2 regions of the Glutamicibacter sp. M10 genome follow, and region 2 is predicted to be linked to the other one. Evidence: riboswitches for the same ligand, from Rfam matches in the RefSeq annotation. Region 2 holds a riboswitch; the other holds the start of a gene.
What was found. Region 2 has a riboswitch for glycine ahead of cycA (D-serine/D-alanine/glycine transporter). Riboswitches for the same ligand answer to the same signal wherever they lie in the genome.
Positions count from the first base shown of each region.

Region 1: linked by a shared signal. The riboswitch ahead of gcvP (aminomethyl-transferring glycine dehydrogenase) and the one ahead of cycA (D-serine/D-alanine/glycine transporter) in region 2 are both predicted to bind glycine.

Region 1 covers NZ_CP104918.1:1,332,212-1,340,181, forward strand. The annotation lists gene N6V40_RS06510 (APC family permease) at 1-496, opposite strand, end outside; gene N6V40_RS06515 (serine hydrolase domain-containing protein) at 760-1,422, shown strand; gene N6V40_RS06520 (serine hydrolase) at 1,443-1,919, shown strand; gene N6V40_RS06525 (SGNH/GDSL hydrolase family protein) at 1,984-2,772, shown strand; glycine riboswitch at 2,874-2,971, shown strand; gene gcvP (aminomethyl-transferring glycine dehydrogenase) at 3,136-5,982, shown strand; gene gcvT (glycine cleavage system aminomethyltransferase GcvT) at 5,995-7,122, shown strand; gene gcvH (glycine cleavage system protein GcvH) at 7,183-7,563, shown strand; gene glyA (serine hydroxymethyltransferase) at 7,563-7,970, shown strand, end outside.
Region 2 covers NZ_CP104918.1:963,775-971,744, reverse strand. The annotation lists gene N6V40_RS04775 (heavy metal translocating P-type ATPase) at 1-1,973, shown strand, start outside; gene N6V40_RS04770 (hypothetical protein) at 1,982-2,371, opposite strand; gene N6V40_RS04765 (hypothetical protein) at 2,475-2,687, shown strand; glycine riboswitch at 2,941-3,039, shown strand; glycine riboswitch at 3,040-3,148, shown strand; partial or broken gene cycA (D-serine/D-alanine/glycine transporter) at 3,324-4,828, shown strand; gene N6V40_RS04755 (4a-hydroxytetrahydrobiopterin dehydratase) at 5,001-5,405, shown strand; gene N6V40_RS04750 (FUSC family protein) at 5,376-6,407, opposite strand; gene N6V40_RS04745 (MarR family winged helix-turn-helix transcriptional regulator) at 6,407-6,856, opposite strand; gene N6V40_RS04740 (CGNR zinc finger domain-containing protein) at 7,329-7,877, shown strand; gene N6V40_RS04735 (Rv2578c family radical SAM protein) at 7,878-7,970, opposite strand, start outside.

The sequences.
Region 1 (7,970 bases), 370 kb from region 2:
CGCTCTCACCCACACCTCGCAAGTTGATCAGCGCAAGGATCACGATGATGGCAATGGCAGCCCACATGCCCGCTTGTGGCGTGGTGGGGACACCATCAATGAACTGGCCAAAACCGATCAGAAGGTTCTGACCAACCAAGGTTGCTGAGGTCGCGGCACTAGTAATGCCTGAACAGGCCACGGTGAAAGCCACGATGAAAGTGACAAAATGGATGCCAAAAGCTTTGTGCACGTACAGAGCCGCGCCAGCGGCGTGTGGGTACTTGGTGACCAGTTCGAGGTAGCTAAAAGCGGTCAAAGTTGCGATGGCAAAAGCAACGAGGAACGGCAACCAGGCCGCGCCACCCACTTGGCCAGCAACCTTACCGGTGATGGCAAAAATGCCTGCGCCGATGATATCGCCCATGATGAGGAATAGCAGCAGCTTGGGGCCGATCACCCGCTTGAGTTCTGTATCCTGGCCCTGGGGTACTGGCGTGTCACTATTCACAGTCATGCGATCGAGATCATCTCCTTCAGTAGTAGGTGGCAAGCATGACAAATTTAGTTGTTGCACCCATAGTCGGCAAACCGTCTTCTGAGTTGGCTCACAGTATCACGAGTCCAAAGGTTGCAAAATGACGATAAGCGGTACTACGCCCCTCTAGCTGTGACCTGACATACGGATGGGATCTTAGTAGCATGTTGGCGAGCCAAGTGAGAATTGCGCTGGATCCGACTAGGGTTAGTTGAAAAGCGACAAGCACTTTAAGGACGTAGATGGACTCGGTGATTAGCGAAGATTTCGCACCTTTGGCTCAAGCTCTGGAAGCACGAGCTGCTGAAGAAGAAAACTACTCGGCACAGCTCGCTGTTTATCACCGGGGTGAACTCGTGCTCAGCCACAGCGTCGGTGAGCATTTAGCGGCGGATGCACTGACCTGTGTCTTCTCGTGTACCAAAGGCATGGGCGCACTGGTCATCGCCTTACTCGTCCAAGATGGCCTGATTGATCCAGCTGCCCCAATGACCACCTACTGGCCAGAATTTGGCGCCGGTGGAAAGAATAAGCTCACCGTTGGCGAGGTGCTCAGTCACCAGGCTGGCGTTCTTGGTGTTCCCGGCGGTGTACCAAGTGAAGTCCTACTGAACTCGGCTGAATATGCCAAGGTTCTGGCGTCCATGCCAAGCATCTGGCCGCTGGGTCAGAACATCGTTGGATATCACGCCATCACCATGGGCGTACTGATGGAAGAACTGGTTCGCCGCGTCGCCGGCAAAGAGCTTAAAGATGTTTTTGAAGAGCGCATCCGTAAACCTCTGTCGGCAGACGTTTATATCGGACAAGACCCGTCACTGGAATCACGCTACCGAGATGTCTTAGCTGGCGTTGAAGCGCCAAGCGAATTTTTGATCCCTTCTCGCCAGCTGGCCTGGCGGTAAACTCCGCCTCCGGATTCGCCTTGGCAGACGGTCCGGTTTACAACTGGCATGAGCTGGCCAACTCAGCCCAGGTACGTCAGATCGGTCCGGCGTCCATGGGTGCGGTAGCCAACGCTCAAGGCCTGGCCGGAATCTATGCCGCATCCTTCGGCGCCGTTCCATCCCTCGGCGCGATGCAAGGATTCCTCAGCGCGGACACCTGGTCACAGGTCTCCACCGAACTGGTTTACGGACTGGATCGAAGCAACGGTTTGTTGCAGGCTTTTGCCTTGGGATTCATGAAGGCTACCGCCCGCAATAATTACGGCTCCATCTTCGCCTACGGTCACGACGGAGCTAACTCATCTTTGGCCTTTGCCGACCCTGCCTACCAGCTCGGCTTTGGCTTCATTCCCTCACGCAACGAAGGACCCAAAGACACATCTACCGGGGTCAAGCTCAGTCAGCTGGCGCGCCAGCTGATCCTCGCCAAGAACGCCAAGGCTAAATCAAACTGAACCTTGGCAAACTGAACCTTGGCAGTGAACAGAAAAATTTAGCAGATACAAAAGTGAGATTGAAGTGAAGAAGTATTTGGCATTGGGTGATTCGTTCACCGAAGGCGTCGGCGACGTAGATTCGAATCGACCTAACCAGGTGCGCGGATGGGCCGACCGAGTCGCTGAAGTGCTCAGCGCGCAGGGCGACTGGGAATACGCCAACCTCGCGGTACGCGGAAAGAAAATCGGTCAGGTCATCAACCAGCAACTGGACCAAGGCCTGTCCATGAAGCCAGATCTGGTGAGCATCTACGCCGGCGGAAACGACATCTTGCGCCCCAGAGCAGATCTTGATGCGCTGATGCGTGGTTATGAAGGGATGGTCCGACGCTTCACCGAGGCCGGAAGCACCGTTGTACTCTTCACCGGTTTTGACACTGTCGAATCTCCCTTGTTCTCCAAGACCCGTCCGCGTACTGCGATCTATAACGAGAAAATTCGCGAGATTGCCGATAAGTACGGCGCGGTCATTGCGGACTACTGGCGTTGGCGCGAATTCTCAGACTTGCGTTATTGGTCTGTAGATCGCCTGCACATGAACGAGCTGGGACATGCACTGATGGCCGCGAGGGTTCTTGACGTTCTTGGACGACACCAGGTCACCGACGAAAACTGGGCAGATAAACTTCAGGCTCCGGTTCTGCCGGATCACGCGGTGAACTCTCGCGGCGAAAAGCTGAAGCAAGAATTGGGTTGGGCTACCGAACATTTGGTTCCTTGGGTTAGGCGCAGGCTCTCGGGCACATCCTCGGGTGATTCCTTGTCAGCAAGGTATCCGCAGTACGTTCAACTCACGGCGGTCACGAAGTAAAACTTTTGTGACAGTTCAACGCAGCGCGACTCTTTGACCTAAAGCGCGAGGCAGGTAACATGGTTGTGTGCTGCAGATCTAAGATCAGCAGCACACGCCATAGACGGATGGCGGGAGAGTCCCGTTCACACCATGGACGGGCGCCGTAGGAGCAATTCCTCCCCAGGAAACTCTCAGGCCCCCGTACCGCCATCACGAGGCAACTCTGGAAAGTAGCCGGCCAGATCCGGTTCACCGAAGGTGCAAGTGCTCGGCTTTGTTGGCCGAACACGTAAAACTCTCAGGTAGTGCAACAGGGATGGGGAGGCAAAGCGTCCTTCCTTTGGCATGCGCCAAGACAGATCCCGTGGAGACTCCAGCACCATGACCATCACGCAGACTTCGGCTTCTACGAACAGTGAATTCGTTACTCGCCACATCGGCCCGCGTCCTTCTGACGTCGCCACCATGCTTCAGACTCTTGGCTACGACAGCCTAGAATCACTGATTGATACCGCAGTTCCCGCAGATATCCGACAAGGTGCCGCACTGGATATTCCAGCAGCACTAAGTGAAACCGAAGCGCTGGCCCACCTGCGTGCGGTAGCCTCCAAAAACGTCATGAAGACCCAGATGATTGGTCAGGGCTTCTACGACACCCTCACCCCAGCGGTGATTCGACGCAACATTGTCGAAAACCCAGCCTGGTACACCGCTTACACCCCGTACCAGCCAGAAATCTCCCAGGGCCGCCTCGAAGCCCTACTGAACTTCCAGACCATGGTGATGGATCTGACCGGTCTGCCAATCGCCAACGCTTCTTTGCTGGACGAATCTTCGGCCGCCGCAGAAGCCGTGCTGATGATGCGCCGTGCTAACAAGAAGAAGGCCAAGGGCAAGACCGTCCTGGACTCCAACATCTTCCCGCAGACCATCAAGGTTGTGCAGGGCCGTGCCGACGCACTGGGCTTCGAAGTTGAAGTTGCTGACCTCTCCGCAGGCCTGCCAGAAGGCGACATCTCCGGCATCGTATTGCAGCAGCCAGGTAACAACGGCTCCATCGCAGAACACGCAAGCATCATCGCAGCCGCCAAGGACGCCGGCGCAATGGTCACCGTCATTGCTGACCTTTTGGCTTTGACCATGATCACCCCTCCGGGTGAACAAGGCGCCGATATCGCTGTGGGCAACACCCAGCGTTTTGGTGTTCCACTGTTCTTCGGTGGTCCACACGCGGCCTACATGGCCGTTGCCGATGGTCTGACCCGCTCGATGCCAGGGCGCTTGGTTGGTGTCTCGGTTGATGACGCTGGCGTTCCTGCCTACCGTCTGGCACTGCAGACTCGCGAGCAGCACATCCGCCGCGAGAAGGCGACCTCCAACATCTGTACCGCTCAGGCATTGTTGGCCATTTGTGCCTCGATGTACGCGGTGTACCACGGCCCAGCCGGGCTAAAGCAAATCGCAACCCGCGCCAACAACCACGCTCGCGTGATTGCCACCTCGCTGGTAGCAGGCGGCTTCACCCTCGCATCCAATACCTTCTTCGACACCGTTGTGGTGAACGTGAAGAACGCCGAGGAAATCATCTCCAAGGCGATCACCGCGGGCATCAACCTGCGCAAGGTCAACGACACCCAGGTTGGTATCTCCACCGATGAGGCCACCACCTCAAGCATCGTCAAATCCCTTCTTGAGGTCTTCGGCGTAGAGCTTTCGGCTCCAGAAGGCTTTGAGATCCCAGAGTCGCAGGTTCGCACCAGCGACTACCTGACCCACCCGATCTTCAACACCATCTCTTCCGAGACCCAGATGATGCGTTACCTGCGTCGTCTCTCGGACCGCGACCTGGCACTGGACCGCACCATGATCCCATTGGGGTCGTGCACCATGAAGCTGAACTCGGCTGCCGAAATGGAATCCATCACCTGGCCAGAGTTCGCTTCCATCCACCCTTACGCGCCGGCAGAGCAGACCGAAGGTTGGCGTGAACTGATCACCGACCTTGAAGGTCGACTGACCGCGATCACCGGTTACGCTGGCGTCTCCATCCAGCCAAACGCTGGTTCCCAGGGTGAATACGCGGGCCTGCTAGCCATCTCGGACTACCACGCATCACGCGGCGAGGGTCAGCGAAATGTCTGCCTGATCCCAGCCTCGGCTCACGGCACCAACGCGGCTTCCGCGGTACTGGCTGGCATGAAGGTTGTCGTTGTAAAGACTGCTGCCGATGGCACCATCGATTCCAATGACCTGGATGCCAAGATCGAAGCCAACAAGGACGTGTTGGCTGCGATCATGATTACCTACCCATCCACTCACGGTGTGTACGACGCTGACGTACGCGAAGTGTGCGACAAGATCCACGCCGCCGGCGGCCAGGTATACATCGACGGTGCCAACATGAACGCACTGGTTGGTCTGGCACAGCCAGGTTCCTTCGGTGGCGACGTTTCGCACCTTAACCTGCACAAGACCTTCTGCATCCCTCACGGTGGTGGCGGCCCAGGCGTTGGCCCAATCGGCGTAGGCGAGCACCTCTTGCCATTCCTGCCAGGCGACGCTTCGGGCACCTACACCGAACGTGACGGTGTGCCAGTGGTTGCTACCGCTTTCGGTTCGGCCGGCGTACTGCCAATCTCTTGGGCTTACATTGCGATGATGGGCGGCGACGGTCTGACCGAAGCTACCAAGCATGCAATTTTGAACGCCAACTACATTGCCAAGCGTCTGAACGAGCACTTCCCAGTACTGTTTACCGGTAACAAGGAATTGGTTGCCCACGAGTGCATCCTTGACCTGCGCGAATTGACCGCCAAGACTGGGGTGACCGCAGAAGATGTGGCCAAGCGCCTGATCGACTTCGGCTTCCACGCACCAACCTTGTCCTTCCCAGTAGCAGGCACCCTGATGGTGGAACCAACCGAGTCTGAGGACTTGGGCGAGATTGAGCGCTTCATCGAAGCGATGATCACCATCCGTCAGGAAATGGAAGAAGTGCTCTCGGGCGTTTACACCATTGAACAGTCGCCACTGCGCCACGCTCCACACACCGTTACCGCCGTGGTCAACAGCAACTGGGACCGCAAGTACTCGGTAGAGCAGGCTGCGTTCCCGGTATCGCGTCTGAAGTTCGACAAGTACTTCCCGGCTGTTGGCCGTATTGATGGTGCTTCCGGCGACCGTAACCTGATCTGCTCCTGCCCGGCTCCTGAAGCCTTTGAAGACTAAGAGGATTTCACGATGACTGAGACTACCCACGAACTAAAACGCACCGCCCTCTATGAACAGCACAAAGAGCTGGGCGCAAACTTCACTGACTTCGGCGGCTGGGATATGCCACTGAAGTACGGTTCAGAATTGGCCGAGCACAAGGCTGTTCGTTCCACTGCTGGGCTTTTTGACCTGTCCCATATGGGCGAGGTGTACCTGGCTGGACCGGAAGCGGTCACCGCGCTGAACACCGCGCTGGCAGGCAACTTTGGCATCATGAAGGTGGGCAAGGCCAAGTACTCGCTGATCCTCAATGATGACGGCAAGATCATTGATGACTTGATCGTGTACCGCCTTGAAGAAGAAAAATTCCTTGTGGTTCCTAACGCTGGCAACGCTGTGGTGGTAGCCGCAGCCCTTGCAGAGCGTGCAGCTAAATTTGATGTCCAGGTCGATAACGCTTCGGAGCGTCAGTCGCTGATTGCAGTGCAGGGACCGAACGCGCAGGACATCGTCTCCAAGCTGGCAGCTGACCAAAGCACCGTTGACTCCGTCACAGAGTTGAAATATTACGCAGCGGTTTATCTGGTGCTCGGCGGTCTTGACGTTCTGGTTGCGCGCACAGGATACACCGGCGAGGATGGCTTCGAATTGATCATCAACAATGATCAAGCGGCCGAGCTGTGGGAAAAAATTGTCACAATTGGTGCGGATCACGAGTTGGTTCCGTGTGGCCTTGCCGCACGTGACTCGCTGCGTCTGGAAGCTGGCATGCCGTTGTACGGCAACGAGCTAAGCCTAGAACGCACCCCATTTGATGCGGGATTTGGCCCTGTAGTCTCCTTCAAGAAGGAAGAAGACTTTGTGGGCCGAAAGGCTCTTGAAGCCCTGCGAGAGCAGACTCCAGCACGCAAGCTGGTCGGTCTGAAGGGTCTGGGCAAGCGCGCCGGACGCGGTGGCTACGCCATCGTTAAGGACGGCGCTACTGTTGGTGAAATCACCTCAGGACAGCCATCTCCGACCCTCGGCTACCCGGTAGCCCTGGGGTATGTGGATGCGCAATACAGTGAAGTTGGCACCGAGCTAGAGGTCGATCTGCGAGGTAAGACTTTGCCATTTGTCGTCGTCGAACTGCCGTTCTACACGCGAGCCAAGTAACGTTAAACATCAGTAGGGCCTAGCCATACGCCCGCTTATTCCCTTGGGAGAGGAAATACCGTGAGTAAAGTTCTTTCGTCATTACGCTACTCGGCAGAACATGAGTGGATCGATGCATCGTCCCCAGCCAAGGTCGGCATCACCCAGATCGCTGCTGACGCCCTGGGCGACGTTGTCTACGTAGACCTGCCAGAGGTTGGCGATTCGGTCAGCGCAGGTGAAACCTGTGGTGAAGTTGAGTCCACCAAGTCGGTTTCCGACCTGTTCTCGCCTGTTACCGGCACCGTAGTTGCGATCAACGACGAGGCTGTAGAAAACCCGGCAATCTTGAACGAAGACCCATATGGTGCCGGCTGGCTGTTCACCGTAGAGGTCGCCGAAGAAGGTCCGCTACTTTCGGCAGCAGACTACGCAAGCGCGAACGGTGGAGATGTCCAGTAATGAGCAACCAGAATTTTGAATCTCTGGCACCAGCATCGCTGACCCAGTCCCTAGCAACTCTGGATCCTGAGGTAGCACAGCGCATCGACGCCGAGCTAGCTCGCCAGCAGCGTGGCCTGGAAATGATCGCTTCGGAGAACCACACCGCCCAGGCTGTTATGCAGGCTCAGGGTTCGGTGCTAACCAACAAGTACGCCGAAGGTTACCCGGGACGCCGCTACTACGGTGGTTGCGAAGAGGTTGACGTCATTGAGACGCTGGCCATCGATCGCCTCAAGGCTCTTTTTGGTGCCGAGTACGCCAACGTTCAGCCACACTCCGGTGCTCAGGCTAACGCTTCGGTTTACCACGCACTGGTTCGCCCAGGCGACACCGTACTGGGTTTGAACCTGGCGCATGGTGGTCAC
Region 2 (7,970 bases):
ATGAACATTCGGGTCATGAGCATTTGGTCCCCAACCATCTGCTGCGACGGCTGATCGTTTCGGCGGTGTTCACCATCCCGCTGTTTGTGATCTCCATGATCCCGGCCTCGCAGTTCCCGCATTGGGGATGGGTAGCCTTTGCCCTGGCCACCCCAGTGGTCTTCTATGGTGCGTGGCCTTTCCATAAGGCAACAGCAATCAACGCCCGGCATCTGTCCTCCACCATGGATACCTTGGTGTCTCTCGGTGTGCTGGCCGCCTATCTCTTCTCGGCAATCCAGCTTGTTCTGGATCCGCAGATGACGGCGCACGTTGGCATGCCCATGAGCGAGCATGCCCTCTACTTTGAGACCGCAGGCGTTGTGGCTACCTTGCTGTTGCTTGGACGCTTTCTGGAGCATCGCGCCAAGACGTCGGCATCTGACGCGCTGAAATCTTTGCTCAGTCTGGGAGCGAAGGAAGCTGTACTGCTGCGTGATGGCCAAGAAGTGAAGATCTCGGCCAGTGCATTGCAGCCAGGAGATCACTTTGTGGTGCGCCCCGGTGAGAAAATCGCCACCGATGGCACGGTCACCCACGGTGATAGCGCGGTAGATACCTCATTGCTCACTGGCGAATCCGTACCGCAACAGGTTCGCGTGGGCTCCGAAGTTACCGGTGCAACCCTGAACACTTCTGGCCGTCTAGTAATTGAAGCCACCCGCGTAGGTGAAGAAACAACCCTGGCCCAGATGGGCAAGCTAGTCTCCGAGGCACAGTCCGGCAAGGCACCCATTGCGCGGCTTGCCGATCGCATCTCGGCCGTCTTTGTGCCGATTGTTCTGGGCATCGCAGTACTCACCTTTGTTATTTGGTGGCTGGTTTCCGCTGATCCATACCAAGCATTCAGTGCAGCTGTTGCTGTGCTAGTCATTGCTTGCCCTTGTGCTTTAGGTCTTGCCACCCCCATCGGTTTGTTGGTGGGTACCGGCCGTGGAGCTCAACTGGGTATCTTGATCCGTGGCCCACAGGTTTTGGAAGACACACGCAAACTGGACACGATTGTTCTAGATAAGACCGGCACCGTCACCACCGGAGTGATGACACATACGGGCACAACCACCGCCGCTGGAGTGGACGCAACTGAAGTTTTGCTGTTGACCGCAGCAGTGGAACACCATTCAGAACATCCAATTGCCCAGGCTATCGCCACCGCCGGTGCCAACGTTGGCACGCTTCCCGAGGTGAGTAATTTCCGCTCGGAGCCCGGTGGCGGAGTATCGGGAACCGTGGCTGGGAAGACCATTGTTGTTGGCCGGCCCAGCTGGCTTGAAGCCCAGGGAACGCTACTTGATTCCTCGGCCCGCTCTTTGCTCGAAGAGGCTGAAGCAGCCGGCGCCACTGCGATTCTGGTTGCGGTCGATGCCCAGTTCCAAGCGGTGATTTCCGTTGGTGATCAAGTCAAAGAAACTTCTTCAGAAGCGATCAATGAACTGCAATCCCGTGGTCTGCGGGTAGTTTTACTTACCGGTGATAACCCATCGGTGGCCGCCAAGGTGGCAACACAAGTTGGCATCAAGTCTGACGATGTTTTTGCTGGTGTACTGCCAAGCGAAAAGGCCAAGGCTATCTCTTCGCTGCAGGAGCAGGGCAAGGTTGTGGCCATGGTGGGTGACGGTGTGAACGACGCTCCGGCGTTGGCTCAAGCCGATCTCGGCATCGCCATGGGCTCCGGCACCGACGTTGCCATTGAAGCTGCAGATATTACTCTGATGGGCAATGACCTTCATCAGGTCGCTGCCGCCATTGATCTATCGGACAAAACCTTGGCCACGATCAAGATGAACCTGTTCTGGGCTTTCGCCTACAACACTGCGGGTATCCCGATCGCGGCCTTGGGTTTGCTCAATCCAATGATTGCTGGTGCCGCTATGGCAGCCAGCTCCGTTCTGGTGGTTGCCAACTCACTGCGCCTTCGCAGCTTTGGCAAATAGCCCGGCGGTTACGGAGTCTCCCTGACGCTGGTCAGGACTTTCTTCAGAGTTGAGTACTGCTCACTTGCCACGAAAGTCTTGGCCTCGTCGAGGGTGGTATCCCCGTCCTCATCAAGTCCCAGTGCGTGCAGGTACTCAGGATTCATGGCCATGATTGGGGTTTCCTCGGCACTGGTTTTGAAGTAATCAATTGCCGGTGCTTCGGTCCAGTTTTGCCATACATCATCGATGATGACGGCAACACTCAAATCCCTGTCGCCGAGGCTGGCTTCCCGGTAGTAGGAGACCACACTGGTCGGTGCGTACTGCAAATCAGGCGCTGGGGCCGAGTCGAGCACCTCGCGCTTATAGGTGTTCGGGTTGTCAGTGTCCCTGAAACTAGTCGTTTCAAGATCCAATGCGAGATTCTTCTTTGAATCCAAGATCTTGTAGACCGAATACTCGTCTTGGCATCCATATTCACAATCTTCAACGATTTCCCAGTCTTGCGGCAGGTCAAAGGTGACGTTGTACAGCGAAACGGTACGCCAGGTACCCCCGGATCTTCGGTTGGTTCCGTTGGCTCAGGTGTCGGAGTTGGCTTGGCAGTTGGTGGTCCGGCATGCTCCGGTGCCGGCGCCCAACTCGGCGGACCTGCATGGCCCGGTGGGCCGACATGATCCGGACGTCCTGCATGATCAGGTGGTGCTGCGATGGCAACTGCACTGCTGGTAAGCAGAAGCCTCGCTGCCAGTACTGCGCCACCCTTGGATAGCGACTTGAGAATGGGTTTCATTGTGGGGTCCTCTCTCCCGTCCACAATGATGAAACTGACCCGACCTTTAATCAAGAGTCCGGATATAAAGATACTGCCTCGGTTTGGTATCACTAATGTCTCGGTACGGCCCCCAAAGAAACCTTGCGCCATGAGACTTGCGTCACATTCACCGCTCAGGGCATACTGTGACGGTAATCACCACAATGCCATTGATACGTGGCGGGAGAGTCCCGCCCTCACCAAGGGCGGGCGCCGTAGGAGCAATTTCCTCCCCGGGAAACTCTCAGGCCCCCGTACCGCCACGAGAAGGCAACTCTGGAAAGCAGCGCAGAATGAACTGCGCTCACCGAAGGAGCAAGCTTCGCCCAGTAGTCGGGTTGAAGTGAAAACTCTCAGGTTCATATACAGATTGGGGAGGGACCACGAACAGTGACGCTTTGTGCGCATTAGATTCGACGGCTCTCTCCAGTGGCATAGGCAGTAGCTGCTCTTAGCGCAGCGAGCTGACGTTGCCTTCCCGGAGTCGGCGAATCTGGCATCTTGAGCAAAGCAAGTTGCTAGGCGTCACGCCACACTCCTGGAAGGCAACCAGCATGAGTACCACCAGTTCTGATCCCACACTTGAACGCGGACTATCAAACCGACACATCCAGCTCATCGCCATTGGCGGTGCCATCGGCACCGGCCTGTTCATGGGTTCGGGTAAAACGATCTCCGTCGCCGGCCCGTCAGTCATCTTTGTCTACATCATCATCGGCTTCATGCTCTTCTTCGTCATGCGGGCGATGGGCGAGCTACTGCTGAGCAACCTCAATTACAAGACTTTCGCCGACTTCGCAGGAGACCTGCTGGGCCCTGGGCGGCGTTCTTCACCGGCTGGACCTATTGGTTCTGCTGGGTGGTCACCGGCATTGCCGACGTCGTGGCCATCGCCCACTACGTTGCTTACTGGTGGGGTGAGCTACCACTATGGATTCCCGCTCTGGGCTGCATCGCGCTACTACTCGTGCTGAATCTGGCCACCGTGAAAGCCTTCGGCGAAACCGAATTCTGGTTCGCGCTGATCAAGATCATCGCCATCGGCGCACTGATCATTATTGGGCTAGTCATGATCATCACCGGGTTCCAACACAATGGTGCCACCGCATCGGTGAGTAATCTGTGGGCCAATGGCGGAATGTTCCCTACGGGCTTCATGGGCTTTGTCGCAGGGTTCCAAATCGCCGTATTTGCTTTTGTGGGCATCGAATTAGTGGGTACAACTGCCGCCGAAACAAAGGATCCTGAGAAGACCCTGCCCAAGGCCATCAACTCCATCCCGATCCGCATTCTGTTCTTCTACGTCGGCGCCTTGATCATCTTGATGACTGTCCAACCATGGAAGCTGTTCTCCCCGGAAAACTCGCCATTTGTCGGGATGTTCACCCTAGCCGGGCTGGCTGGGGCGGCCGGCATCATCAACTTTGTGGTGCTCACTTCCGCGACCTCCAGCGCCAATTCCGGCATCTACTCCACTTCCCGCATGCTGCGCGGCCTAGCCCTAGAAAACGATGCTCCAAAGAGCTTTGCCAAGCTTTCGCACCGCAAAGTTCCCAAGAACGCCCTGATGTTCTCGTGCATGTTCCTGCTGGCCGGGGTTGTCCTGCTCTACAGTGGCGATTCGGTGATGGGAGCCTTCACGTTGGTTACTACCGTTTCGGCTTTGTGCTTCATGTTTGTATGGACGATCATTCTGCTCAGTTACCTGGTGTTCCGCGCCCGCCGCCCTCACCTGCACGATGCGTCGGCCTACAAGGTTCCCGGTGGTCGAGTGATGCCGTACATAGTTCTGGGCTTCTTCGGATTTATTCTGTGGGCCTTGACCACTCAGCCAGATACTCTTGTTGCCCTACTGGTCACACCCATCTGGTTCCTGCTACTGGGTATTGCCTACCTCGTGATCCGCCGCCACCCGAGGCACCAAGCGCTACGTATGGCGCACGTGGGCAAGGTGGCCCAGGAACGCTATGAAGCCGCGGCCTACCGAGATGCTCAGGCGTTTGGCCATCGCGATATTCCAGCCACGGATAAGGTTCTGGAGCAAAAGGCGCATAAGTAGCCCAAGGTACCTCAGCGCGACAGCCGGCTGCCCCGGACCTTAGGCCTAGGGTCCGGGGCAGCCTGCGTATTCACTGTGGACGCTGTACCTCGGGACTAATTACTGCGATGATGAAATTTGGCGGCCTCTGGCCAGCACCATGGGATGACCCTCCGCCTTCAGGAGATACACCATGACTGTCCTTCGACAGATTCCATTTCATGAATCACCAACAGCATTAAATCTGAAGCAGCGTTTAGCCGCTCTTGATGATTGGATAGCAGACGAGGATTCATTCAGAGTTTCCTACCGATTTGAATCCAGCAGCACCGCATTAGAATTCATTACCCTCGTGGGCTTGCTCGCTGAGAAGGTGGACCTTCACCCGCAGGTGGATTGGCGTGCTGATGTTGTCACGCTTCGTTTGGCCCATGAATTGAATACCGAAATTACCGAGCAGGATCTTTCCCTGGCCCGCCGCATTTCCACGGACGCGCACCGACTGAGCTGCGTGGTGCTCAATCTGAATCAAGAAACCACTGCCCAACCCAAGGGCAAACCGGAAGTACTACGCGGCGGCCTTTCGGCGACTCGCTAATACTCCGATCACGATGCTCTGCACTGCGCCAACCCCGGCGCCCAGTGCGGTCATCGCGATCCGGTCAATCAGTAAGCTAGAAGCCGGTTCCGGGCTGACCATGTGAACCATCAATAGCGCGGTGACGGTCATGAAGATCATGCCAACGGCGTAGTTGCGCAAGATGACCAGCTCAATGCAGATCTGACCAATAATCGCCACCAGCAAGATGACCCAGATGGGCGGCTGGAAGGCAAAAACCGCGGCGGCCAGCAGTACACCAACGCAGGTTCCGACACTACGCTGTAGCCCTCTGGCCACCCGCGCATAGGTATCAATTCCAGTTACGGCTGCGATGGCACCAAGGCAGGCCCAGTACCAGTGCCCACCACCAACCAGCTGAGCGACGATGCCTGCCAGTAGCACGCCGGATCCCATCTGGAGTGATTCGGGCAGGGCGCGTGCCGATGGGGCCCAAGAGATCCCTCGACCCAACGTGTGGAACAGGTGCGCCCGACGCAGCGACAGACCAAGCATGAACAGCAGACTGAAGATCATCGTTCCGCCACCAACGAGCAGCACACCGATGAACGAGTTAGTTGTAGCGGGAACGGTGATGCAAGCGCCACCTGCGAAGACCGCAAAGACAGGTCCTGGTGGCATCCATCGGGCTGCGTGAGAAACATAGTGCGCGCCAAAACCAATCAGCGCCAGCACGACGACGCAGATGAAAAATGGCGCGTGGATGTACGAGAAATAGGTTCCGAGCAGCATGGCAGCCAGCTGCACCAGACCTACGGAAAGCTGCTGCCAAAAACGTGGCGCGTAGGAATCGTAACGTCCAAAGACCGAACAGAAAGCACCAAAGGCGGCATACATTGCCCAGTCCAGGTGGCCGGTGATGGTGACCAACACCAGCGGGACGGTCAGTGCCAGCGCTGCCTTAGCGGCCGGGATCACCGAGGGTTTAGGTGGCGCGACAACAACACTGCGTGCGAGGACTTCTTTGACATGTTGTTTCATTAGCGTGCCTCGCCATCTTTGGTGGCTACTTGCTGAAGCAATGAGCGCAGGGTTGCTTGTTGCTTGGCGTCAAGCGCACCAAAGACGTCAGCTTCGCTACGTTGCGCCGCGGCGGTGGCCCGTGCGGTGAACTTCTTGCCGGCGTTCGTCAGTGTGACGATGTTGCGCCGGCGGTCCGCCGGGTCAACACTGCGCTCTAAGATCTTTCGTTCGGCCAGCTCGTCCAAGTAGGCCACTAAGTGCCCGCGGTTCAGGTTTGAATGCTTGGCCAAGTCATTTTGCGACATTGGCCCGAACTCGGCGAGCGCGCAAACGATCATGAAGTGGTTGCGTGTCAGTGATTCTGATTCCATGAGCTCGGTGAGTTCTTGGGTGCCTATACGTCCAGCCCGCGAGGTCAGGTAGCTCAGGGAGTTCCATTGGAACTGGGGAATCAGAAAGTCGTTCATCCCTTCAAAATATCATTTCATCCCGAAACTATTTCCGTTTGAGCCGATAATCGAACGAACGTCACATCCGCATGACGGCAACAGCAACGCTGAGGGATGAGCGCAAGGTAAAAACCCTGATGTGCAAAGAAATCTGAAAGTTAAACAGCTAGACCCCCTTGATCTCAAGAATATGAGGGGGTCTGCGCCATTAACTATATTCCTGCTTCACCCAGAATTTCAACGTTTCGTTGACTCACAAGAAAACCTCCGCGAAAGCACCTCTCGATTCCTGGACTCTACGGTTGCCAGACTCAGCAAGGGCAACAACGTGCCAGCAATGGTGGCAACCTCGGATCAGTGGTTTCATTCATGCCTAATGACAACTTTTGGGAAGAATTTTCCGCCCCACACAAGGGCAACCAAACAAGCGGGCATCACGATGCGGTTAGGCTTGTAAGGCAGTCAATCCACCCTTATTCAGGAACGAATTATGACCTTTGCTCCAGACATCGAAGCCTCACTTAAGACCGTCGTGAACCTCCTGAACACCGAGGTGCAAATAATCGACATGCTCTCCACCGTGGCTGATCTGGATGAGTTCCTTGACTCTGAAAATTTTGAAGGCTCCCGCGCTCACAACCAGGCCGAACTTCGTTCCATTCGTCAGCTGCGTTCCCAGCTCAAGAGCATCTGGACTGGAGATGAGGAAGAAGCAGTATTTAGGGTCAATCAGATCCTTCGTAACGCCAACGCCCAGCCACAGTTGATCAAGAGTGAAAACCTCGGATATCACCTGCACGCCACAACCACCAGCACTCCGCTCTACGACCGGTTGGCAGTGGACGCAGCCATGTCACTTGCTGAGGTCATTCGTGCTGGCGGTTTAGATCGACTGCGAATCTGCGCTTCTTCCGATTGCCACAACGCCCTGCTAGATCTGTCACGAAACCGCTCAAAGATCTATTGCGATATCGGCAATTGTGCCAACCGTGAGCATGTTCGCGCCTATCGTGCGCGCAAGGCAGCAAAACACTCGTAGTCACTGTCCGAGTGGTTGATCCGCATCATCCAGTGAATGTAACCCGTACTTGTGCGCCAAGACATGTACCGTCTCACTAATGCGCCGGCGGTA